DNA from 2 places in the Streptomyces sp. NPDC048211 genome. Region 2 is predicted to be linked to the other one. Evidence: riboswitches for the same ligand, from Rfam matches in the RefSeq annotation. Region 2 holds a riboswitch; the other holds the start of a gene.
What was found. A riboswitch is a leader RNA that binds a small molecule or an ion and turns the genes downstream of it on or off. The one in region 2 is predicted to bind glycine.
Positions count from the first base shown of each region.

Region 1: another riboswitch for glycine. It lies ahead of gcvP (aminomethyl-transferring glycine dehydrogenase); the one in region 2 lies ahead of gcvT (glycine cleavage system aminomethyltransferase GcvT).

Region 1 is NZ_JBIDAD010000009.1:383,896-391,140, reverse strand. Features, by position in the region: gene ACGFZA_RS30505 (MerR family transcriptional regulator) at 1-153, shown strand, start outside; gene ACGFZA_RS30500 (DNA polymerase IV) at 247-1,725, shown strand; gene ACGFZA_RS30495 (PRC-barrel domain-containing protein) at 1,650-2,018, opposite strand; glycine riboswitch at 2,132-2,228, shown strand; gene gcvP (aminomethyl-transferring glycine dehydrogenase) at 2,422-5,307, shown strand; gene ACGFZA_RS30485 (DUF5999 family protein) at 5,399-5,605, opposite strand; gene ACGFZA_RS30480 (hypothetical protein) at 5,928-6,521, opposite strand; gene ACGFZA_RS30475 (glutamate-cysteine ligase family protein) at 7,003-7,245, shown strand, end outside.
Region 2 is NZ_JBIDAD010000001.1:1,156,902-1,164,146, reverse strand. Features, by position in the region: gene ACGFZA_RS05345 (ABC transporter substrate-binding protein) at 1-524, opposite strand, end outside; gene ACGFZA_RS05340 (ABC transporter permease) at 597-1,595, opposite strand; gene ACGFZA_RS05335 (enhanced serine sensitivity protein SseB C-terminal domain-containing protein) at 2,017-2,823, opposite strand; gene ACGFZA_RS05330 (enhanced serine sensitivity protein SseB) at 2,998-3,768, opposite strand; gene ACGFZA_RS05325 (AAA family ATPase) at 3,871-4,557, opposite strand; glycine riboswitch at 4,727-4,822, shown strand; gene gcvT (glycine cleavage system aminomethyltransferase GcvT) at 4,965-6,131, shown strand; gene gcvH (glycine cleavage system protein GcvH) at 6,224-6,601, shown strand; gene glyA (serine hydroxymethyltransferase) at 6,621-7,245, shown strand, end outside.

The sequences.
Region 1 (7,245 bases), on a different contig from region 2:
CAGGGCGTCTTCGGTATCGCCGTCGGGGTGGTGTGGCGGGACGTGGACGCCGCGCTGTCGCAGCTGCACGGGGAGCGCGTGGACACCGGCGAGACACTGATCGGCAACAACCCCGCCGACGAGCTCGCCCGTCGGCGCAACCGGGCGGGCTGACCGGACGGACGAACGGCCACGCCCCGGAATTCCGGGGTGCGGCCGCCGTTGCGCCAGGGCGGCTGTCAGTGCCGTAGGGCACCATCGATTGATGTGAGAGCCGCGCCCACCATCCTGCATCTGGACATGGATGCCTTCTACGCCTCTGCCGAGCAGGCGGCGAAGCCGAGTCTGCGCGGCAAACCGGTCGTGGTGGGCGGGCTCGGGCCCAGAGGAGTGGTCGCCACCGCCTCGTACGAGGCGCGGCGTTTCGGGGTGCACTCGGCGATGCCGATGGCGCAGGCCAGACGGCTGGCGCCGAACGCGGCCTACCTCGTGCCGCGCTTCACGCTCTACCGCACGGTGAGCGACCAGGTCATGGAGCTGCTGGGCCGCCTCTCGCCCCTCGTGGAGCCGCTCAGCCTCGACGAGGCCTTCGTCGACCTGGAGGCGGGCGGGACCGCGGACGACACGGCCTCGGCCCTGGAGATCGGCGAGCAGCTGCGCGGGGCGATCGAGGCGGTCACGGGGCTCAGCGGCTCGGTCGGGCTCGCAGGCTCCAAGATGCTGGCGAAGATCGCCTCCGAGGAGGCGAAGCCCGACGGAATCCTGCTGATAGAGCCGGGCACGGAGCGGGAACTGCTCGCACCCATGACGGTGCGCACCCTGCCCGGCGTCGGGCCCGCCACCGCGGACCATCTGCGCCGCGCCGGCATGACCACGATCAACGACCTGGCCGAAGCGGGCGAGGCGGAACTCGTACGGCTCCTGGGCAAGGCGCACGGCAGCTCTCTGCATCGGATGGCCTTCGGTTACGACGACCGGCCCGTGGTCGCCGAGCGCGACGCGAAATCGGTCTCGGTCGAGGACACCTTCGACACGGACCTGCACGACCGGGTCCGTGTCAGGGCCGAGGTGGAGCGGCTTGCCGACCGCTGCGTGCAGCGGCTGAGGGCCGCCGGCCGGTCGGGGCGCACGGTCGTGCTGAAAGTGCGGCGCTACGACTTCTCGACCCTCACGCGCTCCGAGACACTCCGCGGGCCCACCGACGACCCCACAGTCGTGAGAGAGGCCGCTGCGCGGCTTCTGGAGTCCGTGGACACGACCGGAGGCGTGCGGTTGCTGGGCGTCGGCGTCACCGGCCTCGCCGACTTCACCCAGGAGGACCTGTTCGCCCAGGCGGCTGGTGAGCGGACGGCCGCCGAGCTCCCCGGACACGCCGAGGCGGGTGCGGACCCGGGTGCGGAAGACGCCGAGCGGACGGAGGGCGGCGAGCAGGCGGGCCCGGAGACCGTCCAGGAGAGTGCCGAGCAGCTTGCCGCGCGGCGCTGGCCCGCGGGGCACGACGTCCGCCACGGCATCTACGGGCACGGCTGGGTGCAGGGGAGCGGGGTCGGGCGGGTGACGGTGCGGTTCGAGGAACCGGAATCGGCGCCCGGCCGGGTCCGCACGTTCCGTATCGACGATCCGGAACTGCAGCCGGCCGATCCGCTGCCGCTCGTGCGGGACCCGGTGGACTACTCGTCCTGGCCCGCCAGTCTGCCGAAGTCGCGGTCGGGGGCGCTCTCGCCGGGCGCCGAGTCCAGACCGTAGTGCCGGTAGAGCTGAAGCTCCTGTTCCGGCGAGAGATGGCGACCGACCCCGAAGTCGGGTGCGTCCTTGATCAGGGCCCGGTCGAAGGGGATGCGCAGCGTGTCCTCGACGAATTCGCTGGGCTCCAGCGGGACGAAGGCGTCCCGGCTGAACAGCCCGGTGCGCACGGCCGCCCACTCGGGCACACCGGTCGCGTCGTCGAGATACACCTCGTCCACGGTTCCGATCTTGGTGCCCTTGCGGTCGAACGCCTTGCGGCCGATCAGGCTGCGCGGATCGATGTCGGTCTGCACGGTCCCTCCCTTTGGTCGCGGCTACTCCACAGGCACTACAGAAGAGCAGATTCGTGGGGTTGGCCACTCGAGATCTCTGCCGGGTACCCCGCTGGTAGGCTGGCCATGGCTGCTGACCCCGTGCGGGAGAGTCCTCCGGAGAAGTTCCGGAGGCGCCGAAGGAGCAAATCCTCCCCGGAATCTCTCAGGCCCCCGTACCGCACGGACGAGGTCACTCTGGAAAGCAGGGCGGGTTTCGCATGGCCTCGGCCGGACCGGACCCCACCCTCACCGACGGTGAAAGCCGGTGCGCCCCGCGGGCACCGGTGAAGCTCTCAGGTTGAGATGACAGAGGGGGAGGCCGTTCGGGCACCCCGCGCCGTGGTGCCCCTCGCAGGTCGTGACAGACCAGGAGGCCTCCATCATGACCCCCCGTCGCACTTCGCTCTCCCAGCTCGAACAGGGCATCCCGTTCGAGCAGCGCCACATCGGGCCCGATGCCGAGGCCCAGGCGAAGATGCTCGCCCAGGTCGGTTACGGCTCACTCGACGAGCTGACCGCCGCCGCGGTTCCCGATGTGATCAAGAGTGCCGAAGCCCTGAAGCTGCCGGACGCCCGGACCGAGGCCGAGGTCCTTGCCGAGCTGCGCCTCCTGGCCGACCGCAACCAGGTCCTGGCCCCGATGATCGGGCTCGGCTACTACGGCACGTTCACCCCGCCGGTGATCCTCCGCAACGTGATGGAGAACCCCGCCTGGTACACGGCCTACACGCCGTACCAGCCCGAGATCTCCCAGGGCCGCCTCGAAGCCCTCCTGAACTTCCAGACGATGGTGGCCGAGCTCACCGGGCTGCCCACCTCCGGCGCCTCCCTGCTCGACGAGGGAACCGCCGCCGCCGAGGCCATGGCGCTGGCGCGGCGCGTCGGCAAGGTCAAGAACGGCGTCTTCCTGGTCGACGCGGACTCCCTGCCGCAGACCGTCGCGGTCATCGAGACCCGCGCCGAGCCGACCGGGGTCGAGGTCGTCGTCGCCGACCTCAGCGACGGCATCCCGGCCGAGATCGCGGAGCGGGGCGTCTTCGGCGTGCTGCTGCAGTACCCGGGCGCCTCCGGCGCCGTGCGCGACATCAAGCCCGTCATCGAGCAGGCCCACGAGCTCGGCGCGATCGTCACCGTGGCCGCCGATCTGCTCGCCCTCACCCTGCTCACCTCGCCCGGCGACCTGGGCGCGGACATCGCGGTCGGCACCACGCAGCGTTTCGGCGTCCCGATGGGCTTCGGCGGACCGCACGCCGGCTTCATGGCCGTACGTGAGAAGTTCGCACGCAGCCTCCCCGGCCGCCTGGTGGGCGTCTCCGTGGACGCGGACGGGAACAAGGCCTACCGGCTGGCCCTGCAGACCCGCGAGCAGCACATCCGCCGCGAGAAGGCCACCAGCAACATCTGCACCGCCCAGGTGCTGCTCGCCGTGATGGCCGGTATGTACGCCGTGTACCACGGCCCCGACGGACTGCGGACGATCGCGCGGCGCACCCACCGCTACGCGGCCATTTTGGCCGAGGGGCTGCGTGCGGCCGGTGTCGACGTGGTGACCGGCGCCTACTTCGACACGCTCACCGTCCGGGTCCCGGGCAAGGCTGCCGCGGTGGTCGCCGACGCCCGTGACCGCGGGGTCAACCTCCGGCTCGTCGACGGCGACCTGGTCTCGCTCGCGTGCGACGAGACCACGACCCGCGCGCAGGTCGCCGCAGTCTGGGCCGCTTTCGGCGCCGAGGGCGACATCGAGGCGCTGGACGCCACGACCGCCGACGCGATGCCGGAGGGTCTGCTGCGCGGCGACGCGTTCCTGACCCACCCGGTCTTCCACCAGCACCGTTCCGAGACCGCGATGCTGCGCTACCTGCGCAAGCTCGCCGACCGTGACTACGCGCTGGACCGCGGCATGATCCCGCTCGGCTCCTGCACGATGAAGCTGAACGCGACCGCCGAGATGGAGTCGATCACCTGGCCCGAGTTCGGCGCGCTGCACCCCTTCGCACCGGCCGAGCAGGCCGAGGGTTTCCTGACGCTCATCCGTGAGCTGGAGGAGCGCCTCGCGGAGGTCACCGGCTACGACGCCGTCTCCCTCCAGCCGAACGCCGGATCGCAGGGTGAGTTCGCGGGGCTGCTCGCCGTCCGCGCGTACCACCGCGCCAACGGCGACGAGGGCCGGACCGTCTGCCTGATCCCGTCCTCCGCCCACGGCACCAACGCCGCGAGCGCCGTGATGGCCGGGATGAAGGTCGTCGTGGTGAAGACCGCCGACGACGGCGAGGTCGACATCGAGGACCTCCGAGCCAAGATCGCGCAGCACCGCGACGAGCTCGCTGTGCTCATGATCACCTACCCGTCCACCCACGGCGTCTTCGAGGAGCATGTCGCCGACATCTGTGCCGAGGTGCATGACGCCGGCGGTCAGGTGTACGTCGACGGGGCCAACCTCAACGCTCTCGTCGGCCTGGCCAAGCCGGGTCACTTCGGCGGCGACGTCTCCCACCTGAACCTGCACAAGACCTTCTGCATCCCGCACGGCGGCGGCGGTCCCGGCGTCGGTCCCGTCGGTGTGCGCGCACACCTGGCGCCGTACCTCCCGAACCACCCGCTGCAGCCCGCCGCCGGTCCTGAGACCGGCGTCGGGCCCATCTCTGCCGCTCCGTGGGGCTCGGCGGGAATCCTTCCGATCTCCTGGGCCTACGTACGCCTGATGGGTGGCGAGGGCCTGAAGCGTGCGACGCAGGTCGCCGTACTCGCGGCCAACTACATCGCCAAGCGCCTGGAGCCGCACTACCCGATCCTGTACAACGGCCCGGCGGGCCTGGTCGCGCACGAGTGCATCGTCGACCTGCGCCCCATCTCCAAGGCGACCGGCGTCAGCATCGACGACGTGGCCAAGCGCCTCATCGACTACGGCTTCCACTCGCCGACCATGTCGTTCCCGGTCGCGGGGACGCTCATGATCGAGCCGACCGAGAGCGAGAACCTCGCGGAGCTGGACCGCTTCTGCGACACGATGATCGCCATTCGCGGCGAGATCGAGAAGGTGGCCTCGGGCGAGTGGAGCGCGGAGGACAACCCGCTGGGCAACGCGCCGCACACCGCGGCCGCGCTGGGCGGGGAGTGGGAGCACGCCTACAGCCGGGAGGTGGCCGTCTTCCCGGCCGGGGTCTCGGCCGCCGACAAGTACTGGCCGCCGGTGCGCCGGATCGACGGTGCGTTCGGTGACCGCAATCTCGTCTGCTCCTGCCCGCCGATGGACGAGTACGACAACTGAGCCGTGACGTCGGAACACAAGGCGTGACGCGGACATGCGTGGGGGCCGGTGCGGAGAATTCTCCGGGCCGGCCCCTTTCCGTACCGGCCGCTCAGGCCGCCTTCACCACCCGGCCCGTTTCCAGCGGCCGGTGCGGGGCGATGATCTGCCCGTCCGGCAGCAGCTCACCGGTGTCCTCGAAGAGCAGGACGCCGTTGCACAGCAGGCTCCAGCCCTGTTCCGGATGGTGCGCCACCAGACGGGCGGCTTCCCGGTCGGCTGAGTCGGCTGTCGGGCAGGGTGGCTGGTGCTGGCACATGGATGGGTTCTTTCGCTGCGTTGAGTTGAGTGTCCTGCGGCTTGAAGAGGTGTTCACGGCCGCCCCCCCGTATCGATCGGTCCGGTCCCAGTGTTGCCCCACGGGCGTCGATCCGCAGGGATTTCGCAGCAGCACTTCGTCTCCTCTCATGACGCATCACCCGCCCGGACGGTTCAACGCAACTGCACTGTCCCTTCGGGTGGTTCGGGGTGGCCGAATGGGGCTAGTCCGGATGGGCACGAGTGCCCCCCACTTGATGGCGCTGTGCCCCGCCACCGATCCGGTGGCGGGGCACAGCGCCATCAAGTGGGGGAGCCGGGAATCAGGCGGGGGAGCCGAGCAGGGGGCCGGGGCCGGGTGCGATACGGGTGGTGATCACGGGGAGCAGATCAGCGACCCGGTGCGGACGGTGCGCCGCGATGCCCGGTGGGGCGGGAGCCAGCGGTACCAGCAGATCGGCCGGGTCCGGGGACCCGACGGAGGCGTCGGCCGCGATGTCCCCGTGCAGCCACAGCGCCAGCATGTAGAGCTCGGGAATGGACAGCAGCCGCGGCTGGTAGGGCGTCGCCGCCGCTTCCGCCTGACGCAGGGCGAGTTCGGTCGAGGCGATGTACGGGCCTTCGAAGAAGTGCGAGAAGGCCCAGCCGTCGGGGGTGAGCATCGTGTCCGCCGCGGCGACGGGCCGCTCCGTGCTGCGGATCAGGAAGCGCCATCCGGCGAGCCGAGTGGTCGGTGCGAGCCCGTCCGTGCCTCTTCGGTCCAGTACGTGGACGGGAAGCGGGTGTTCGGGGCTCAGTGGCCCCTGGGCGGACCGCAGAGCGGGAGTGCGGGCCTCGCGGACCGCGGTGGGTGAACCGAGCGCCGCGAGAACGCTGCGCAGAGCGGGCGCGGGAGCCGGGGGTACATGCAGCGGCATAGTGGGTCGCCTCTCACTTCGGAGACACGGTGGAGCGTGGGTGGGTGCAGACGGCGCTGTCGGCGTGCGGGGCCAGAGGAGGCCGGTGACTGGGCCGGTGCGTCAACTCTCTGCCTCGTCCGCGGAGTTTATACGACACGTGTTCACGCGGTGTTTCCACTAGCCGCCACGGCTATTGCCGGCAAGGCGGTATCCGGACTCAATTATGCGGAGATTATGCTGATTCGGTGCGAGCGGCACAGCCACCGCCTCGGGTTTTTCCCGCGACGCGGTAGGCCGAAACGTGCCGACGCATTCCCTGTATGCCGAACGGGGAATCTGCGCACTGTGTCATGCCGAGTGAATGTGCCCCGGGCCTCGGTCATCAGATTAGCGGGTACGCGACGTCGGCGGGGCGTTATGGATCTCGCTGTCTGGGCATTATCGATCGTGACGCGAGCGGCCTGGGCCGCGGGCTGCCCACTCGAGGAGGGATACTTCGATGGGGGAGAAGGTCGTAGCGGGCGCGTTCGACCTGTCCGACCGGCAGAAGTACCGGAGGAAGCTGCAGCAGTGCCTGGAGGGGCTGGGGAGGCTCCTGGAGGAGCGGAGGTTCGACCGGCCCCGCAACCTCATGGGCATGGAGATCGAGCTGAACCTGGCCGGTGCCGACGGTATGCCGAAGATGTTGAATGGGCAGGTTCTGGATCGCATCGCGAGCGGAGATTTCCAGACGGAACTGGGG
Region 2 (7,245 bases):
TCGCCGCCGAGGAGGTGGGCCTTGAAGTACGTCGGGCCGTTGGACAGGGCCTCCGGCGCGAAGTTGGAGCGCTCGACGGCGTACTTGACGTCCTTCGAGGTGATCGGGGTCCCGTCGTCGTACTTGAGACCCTTCTTCAGCGTGTACGTCCAGGTCTTCGCGTCGGGGCTCGACTTGCCGAGGCCCTCGGCGAGGTCCGGGACGACCTCCAGGCCGTCCTTGCCGGCGGCCGGCTTGAAGGACGTCAGGCTGCGGCTGTACAGGCGGGCGAAGTTCTGCACCCAGCCGTAGTACGTGTTGCCGGGGTCCAGCGAGTCGGGCTCGTCGGACATCTCCAGCTTGAGCGTCCCGCCCTTCTTGTCCGTCTTGTTGACGATCGAGGTCAGCGCGGCGTCGGTGGCGCCGGCGCCACCGCCGCTGCCCTTGCTGCCGCTGCTGTCGTCGTCGGAGCCGTTGCACGCGGACGCTCCGAGCATCAGGACCACAGCCGTGGCGACCAACGCTGTCGTTTTTCTGGTCTTCACCTGAGGAAATCCCCCTCAATCGATGGTTGCCGTGGCATGTCGCACGTCGTCGTGACGAGCGCCCGGGCACTGCTACTTACTACGGGGGTCGAGCGCATCACGCAGCCCGTCTCCCAGCAGGTTGAACGCCAGCACCGTGACGAAGATGGCCACGCCCGGCACGATCATGTACATCGGGTCGTTCTCGTAGAAGTCGATCGCGTTGGTGAGCATCCCGCCCCAGGACGACTGCGGCGGCGCGATTCCGACTCCGAGATAGCTGAGACCCGCCTCGAAGAGGATGTTCGAGGGGATGAGCAGCGTGGAGTACACGAGAACGGGCGCCACCAGGTTCGGCAGCAGCTCCCGGAAGAGGATGAAGGGGCCGCGGGCACCCAACGACCGTGCGGCTTCCACGAATTCGCGATTGCGCAGGCTCATGGTCTGGGCGCGGACGATACGGCCCATGTACGGCCAGCTGAAGAAGCCGATCACGAAGATCAGTACGGCGATCCTCAGCGGCAGGCCCTCCAGGCCGAACGCGCCGTCCTGCAGCGCCGCCGAGATGGAGATCGCGAAGAGCAGCAGGGGGAAGGCGAGGAAGGTGTCCATCATGCGGCTGATGACGGTGTCCGCCCAGCCGCCGTAGAAGCCCGACACCACACCGAAGAAGACGCCGATCACCACGGAGAGCAGGGTGGCTCCGACCGCGACGACCAGGGACACCCACGAGCCCTCGATGATCCGGGTCATGATGTCGCGGCCGTACTGCGGCTCGACGCCGAGCGGATGGCTCCAGCTGATGCCGCCCCAGTCGCCCTTGGGGGCGAGCAGCGCGGGGTCGATGAGGTCCTGGTGGAACTCGTTGGGGTCCAGCCCGAAGACGGCCTGGATCGGCTTGGAGAGCACGGCGAGCAGGATCAGCAGGATGACAACGATGCCGCCGGCCACTGCCACCTTGTCGCGCTTGAAGCGCGTCCAGGCGATCCGTCCGAGCGAACGGCCTTCGATCTGGCTCTGTTTGACTCCCGTGAGTACTGCCTCCGGCTGCGCCTGGGCAGCCGATCCGGTGGTCTCGATCGGTGCGGTCACAGTGCCTCTGACCCCTCCCGCCGGCGGTGGCCGGCCCCTACTCGCCGCGGTGACGGCCTGGCGCGTGTCAGCCGGGGGTGCTTGACCCGGCTGATGTGTTCGGTGCGATGAATGCGTCTGTGGAGTGACCGCCGGTGCAACCTCGTACAAAGGGCGGACGATCCCCACTAGCCGGGAGTCTTCAACGCCGTTGCGATCACCCGCCAGACCTGACGGGGAATGTTTGCTCAAACGTGATGCGGTCAGTGAGCTTCCGTTATCCGGACAGTTTGATCGATTGAGCGGACTACTCGGCCGCTAATCCACCAGAACGGACATGCCGCCCAACGGGCGCTATTGAGTGGCTATTTGGGTGACCGCAGCGGGCGCGTTGTCCGCCGGATAGCCGTTTGTCCGATCCTGGGCAGGGGACCGCGCGGGGCTAGTAGGCGCGCGGGGCGGGACCGGGGGTCTGCGGGTAGCCGTAACCGGGAGCGACGACGGCGCCCCGGCCGGCCGGGGCGTGCGGCTCGCGGTCGTAGAACGGACGGGCGTTGGCACGCAGCCACATCGCGACCGGGTCGTACTCGTCGGCCATCGCGACCGTGGAGACCGGGAGCCCCTCCGGGACGGTGCCGATGGACTGCTGCATCATCGCCCGCACGGCGTCCACGGACGGCGCGCTCGTGTCGTACAGATCGAGACCGACGGCGAGGTACGGGACGCCGAGCGCGGGCTGCACCCAGGCGCGGCGCAGCGAGCGGATCGCGGGGGTGTGGTGGGCGTTCTGCGTGAGCTGGGCGTAGAACTGCGGGATCTCGATGGCGGGTTCACTGATCCGCAGCGGTCCGGCGGGCATCCGGTCGAGGCCGGTGGCGATCCTGCGCAGGTCCAGCCAGGGGATGCCCACGCCGCCGCCCCGCGCGTGCGGGTTCAGCCAGATGCCCCAGCGGTCGGGGAACAGGGCGCGGGCGATGTCGCGGCCGCCCACGACCTCGTGGTCCCGGCTCCAGCCGCTGGCGGAGAGCTCCTGGGCGGAGGTGACGCAGGGGGCGTAGCCGAGGCCGTCGATCTCCATGTTGCCGTACTGGGCGTCGGGCGAGCCGGCCCGGCCGTGCCAGAGCAGCATCCAGATCCGGTCGGCCGCCAGGGCCTGGAGGAGTGCCTCGTACGCGTCGTAGCGCCCGGGCGTCACTTGGCGCAGCATGTGCTCGACCTGCCCGGCCGCCGCGCTGCCTGCCGCACTCACCCTGGGTCCCGCCCCTCTTCGATCCAACGTCTCGGCCTGCCGCTCCCGGGCTCTCGGGGGCGGCGCGGTGCCGAGGCACCAGCCATCAAACCAGCTTATGCGGCGGCCCTGACACCGACTTGACTCCGCGGGCCGCGGCCGTCGGCCCGCGGCCCCGGCCCCCTTGCCGTGCCGCTACTCGGCGGGGCGCTGGTAGAAGGGCCGCACCCGGGCCCGCATCCAGTCGGCGACCGGGTCCTGGGCCACGTCGAGCAGCACCAGGTTGACCGGCCAGGGCACCTCGACGCGCCCCAGGGCCCGGCCCAGGGCGTCCATGGGCGCGTTGCGTCCGGCGCCCTCCCAGGTGGAGAACTCGATGCCGACGAAGAGGACGGGGTCGCCGCCCTCGATGCTGGCCAGGGCGCGGCGGGCGCTGAGCACGACGCCGCTGGCCTCGAACTCCCCGGCCGCGGCGGAGAGGAAGTCGACGGGCTCCTCCTGCCAGTCCGGCTCGTACAGCCGGACCCGGCCGCCGCTGGACGGTCCGTCGAGCGGGGTGCGTCCGGTCCGGCAGAGCTCGGCGACGGCGGGCGGCGGCAGCGGGACGCCGACCGCGCCGCCCGGGTTCACGGCGATGCCGAGCTGCGGGGGCAGGCCCCGGGCGAACTCGCGGGCGGGGGCCACGGTGAAGGACATATGGGCGCCGACGCAGGCGAGGAACTGCTGTTCGGAGCTGAACACGGGGACGTACGGCGCGCCCTCGATGTCCAGCGTCGGCAGATCGAGGTCGGTGGCATCCGGCGAGCCGCCGTTGGGCAGGGGCACCCAGAGGTGGCTGCGGCCGAGCACCTCCACCAGCCGGCCGCCCGCCTCCGGGCTGCCGAGCGAGGCGCTCAGCACTTCTTCGAGCTCGTTGGCCGGCCATCCGCCCTGCGGATGGGTCCGGGCCGGTGCCGGAATGTCCACTGTCTCCCTCTCTCGCCCCATGTCGTGCAGCAAGAGGTTAACGCCGCTCCCCGGTTACCCGTCGGGCACACACAGCCTGTCCAGCCCTCGGACAGGTCTGTCTCAGCCCTCACCCTGTGCGTCTGCGAATGTGATCCGCGTCAGCAGGCCCGCCGCCTCCCGGTCGAGCAGCACCGCCGAGGCGCATCCGAGCGGCAGCAGACCCGACTCGGTGTCCCGCAGCAGCCGCCCCACGGCCCTGCGGTGGCGGGCGAACGCGTACCCGGAGACCCCGCGGCCGCGCTCACGCTGTCCCTCCCGGGCCGTCTGCGGGGTGACGTCGAGCAGGACGAGGTGCAGGACGCGGCCGCGCCGCCGGGCGTACCGGGCGAGCCGGCCGCGCACCCAGGCCTGGGTGCCGCAGTCGTGGACGACGACGGAGACGCCGGAGCGCAGCACCCGCCACAGCCCCCAGTAGTGGGCGACGCGGACGAGCGGGCGGTAGAGGACGTACGGGAGTAAGCGGGGCAGCCGGGCCGCCCAGCGGTCCCTGGTGTCCTGGGAGTCGATGGCGTGCGCGGCGACGGCCCGTGCGATGAGGGTCGACTTGCCGCTGCCGGGCAGTCCGGACACCACCACCACGTCGCCCGCCGAGAAGTGCAGGCCGTGCGGGCTGTGCCCGCCCCGCTGCCGCAGGTCCCGTACGACAGGCGCGTGCGGGCCCACCCTCTCCCTGGCCGGCGCACCCGGCTGCGCGGGCAGTGCGCCGTGCGCGACCCCCGCGGTCGTCGCGTACCGCTGCAACGTCATCACCCTCCCCCTGTCGGCTGACCTACACCTGCCCAAGAAGTGTAAAGAAAAGGTAATGCGGCACAACCGTCCGACCCGCCGGATCCCCCGGAAGACCGGCATCGGTACCGGCCCCCCACTCTCCCGCAATGCGTGCGATGATGACCCCGTCAACTGCATATAGGCCGCTCGAATCCGCGCGGGAGAGTCCCGGCCATCGCGTGCCGGGCGCCGAAGGAGCAAGATCCTCCCTTGAATCTCTCAGGCCCCGTACCGCGTGGATGAGGCAGATCTGAAAAGCGAGTCGCCCTGCGGCTCCACCCAAGGTGCAAGCCGAACCCCTCCGGGGCCTCTCGGCGAACCTCTCAGGTTCCGATGACAGATGGGGAGGGATCGTCCTCGTCGTCATGCCCTGGGAGCCTTTATCCATGAGCACCGCCCCCCGCCTCACCGCCCACCCGTCGCCCGCCGCCACCCTGCCTGATAGTGCTGCGCACCAAAGCCCTATTCAGGCCCTGCACCGTTCGCTGGGTGCGACCATGACCGACTTCGCGGGCTGGGACATGCCGCTGCGGTACGCCAGTGAGCGCGACGAGCACAACGCCGTGCGCACGAAGGCCGGCCTCTTCGACCTCTCCCACATGGGCGAGATCACCGTCACCGGCCCCGAGGCCGTGGCGCTGCTGAACTTCGCGCTCGTCGGCAACATCGGCACCGTCTCCGTGGGCCGCGCCCGCTACACGATGATCTGCGCCGAGGACGGCGGCATCCTGGACGACCTGATCGTCTACCGGCTGGGCGAGACCGAGTACATGGTCGTCGCCAACGCGGGCAACGCCCAGATCGTGCTGGACGCGCTGACCGCCCGCGCCGAGGGCTTCGACGCCGAGGTGCGCGACGACCGCGACGCGTACGCCCTGCTCGCCGTCCAGGGCCCCGAATCCCCCGCCATCCTGGCCGCCGTCACCGACGCCGACCTGGACGGTCTGAAGTACTACGCCGGGCTGCCCGGCACGGTCGCCGGGGTCCCCGCGCTGATCGCCCGTACCGGCTACACCGGCGAGGACGGCTTCGAGCTGTTCGTCGCGCCCGGGCACGCCGAGCAGTTGTGGAAGGCCCTCACCGAGGCCGGCGCCTCCCGCGGCCTGATCCCGTGCGGGCTCTCCTGCCGCGACACGCTGCGCCTGGAGGCGGGCATGCCGCTGTACGGGCACGAGCTGACCACCTCGCTGACCCCGTTCGACGCCGGCCTCGGCCGGGTCGTGAAGTTCGAGAAGGACGGCGACTTCGTCGGCCGCAAGGCCCTGGAGGCCGCCGCCGAGCGCGCCGAGACCGCCCCGCCCCGCAAGCTCGTCGGCCTGGTGGCCGAGGGCCGCCGGGTACCGCGCGCCGGGTTCTCGGTCGTCGCCGGCGGCGAGGTCATCGGTGAGGTCACCTCGGGCGCGCCCTCGCCCACGCTCGGCAAGCCGATCGCCATGGCCTACGTCGACGCCGCGCACGCCGCGCCCGGCACCGAGGGCGTCGGCGTGGACATCCGGGGCAGCCACGAGCCGTACGAGGTCGTGGCGCTGCCGTTCTACAAGCGCCGGAAGTAGCGTCCGCACGCGTCAGGAAGTGACGCACTCCCGTCTCACACCGTAAGACCACCGTTCATCAGCACTCCCCCGCGTACAGGAGAATTCAGGTCATGAGCAACCCCCAGCAGCTGCGGTACAGCAAGGAGCACGAGTGGCTGTCGGCCGTCGAGGACGGTGTGGCCACGATCGGCATCACGGAGTACGCGGCCAACGCGCTCGGTGACGTCGTCTACGCCCAGCTCCCCGAGGTCGGTGAAACGGTGACCGCGGGCGAGACCTGCGGCGAGCTCGAGTCGACCAAGTCGGTCAGCGACCTGTACTCGCCGGTGACCGGCGAGGTCACGGCCGCGAACCAGGACGTCGTGGACGACCCGTCGCTGGTGAACTCCGCTCCGTTCGAAGGCGGCTGGCTGTTCAAGGTACGCGTCACGGATGAGCCCGCCGATCTGCTCTCCGCCGACGAGTACACCGCGTTCTCCGGCAACTGAGACCCCAAGGGACCACCTGATGTCGCTTCTGAACTCCTCCCTCCACGAGCTGGACCCGGACGTCGCCGCCGCTGTCGACGCCGAGCTCCACCGCCAGCAGTCCACCCTCGAGATGATCGCCTCGGAGAACTTCGCTCCGGTCGCGGTCATGGAGGCCCAGGGCTCCGTCCTGACCAACAAGTACGCCGAGGGCTACCCCGGCCGCCGCTACTACGGCGGCTGCGAGCACGTCGACGTGGTCGAGCAGATCGCGATCGACCGCATCAAGGCGCTCTTCGGCGCCGAGGCGGCGAACGTGCAGCCGCACTCCGGTGCGCAGGCCAACGCCGCCGCGATGTTCGCGCTGCTGAAGCCGGGCGACACGATCATGGGCCTGAACCTGGCCCACGGCGGTCACCTGACCCACGGCATGAAGATCAACTTCTCCGGCAAGCTCTACAACGTGGTCCCGTACCACGTCGACGACACGGGCGTCGTGGACATGGCCGAGGTCGAGCGCCTCGCCAAGGAGTCCAAGCCGAAGCTGATCGTGGCCGGCTGGTCCGCCTACCCCCGTCAGCTGGACTTCGCCGCCTTCCGCCGCATCGCGGACGAGGTCGGCGCGTACCTGATGGTCGACATGGCACACTTCGCCGGTCTGGTCG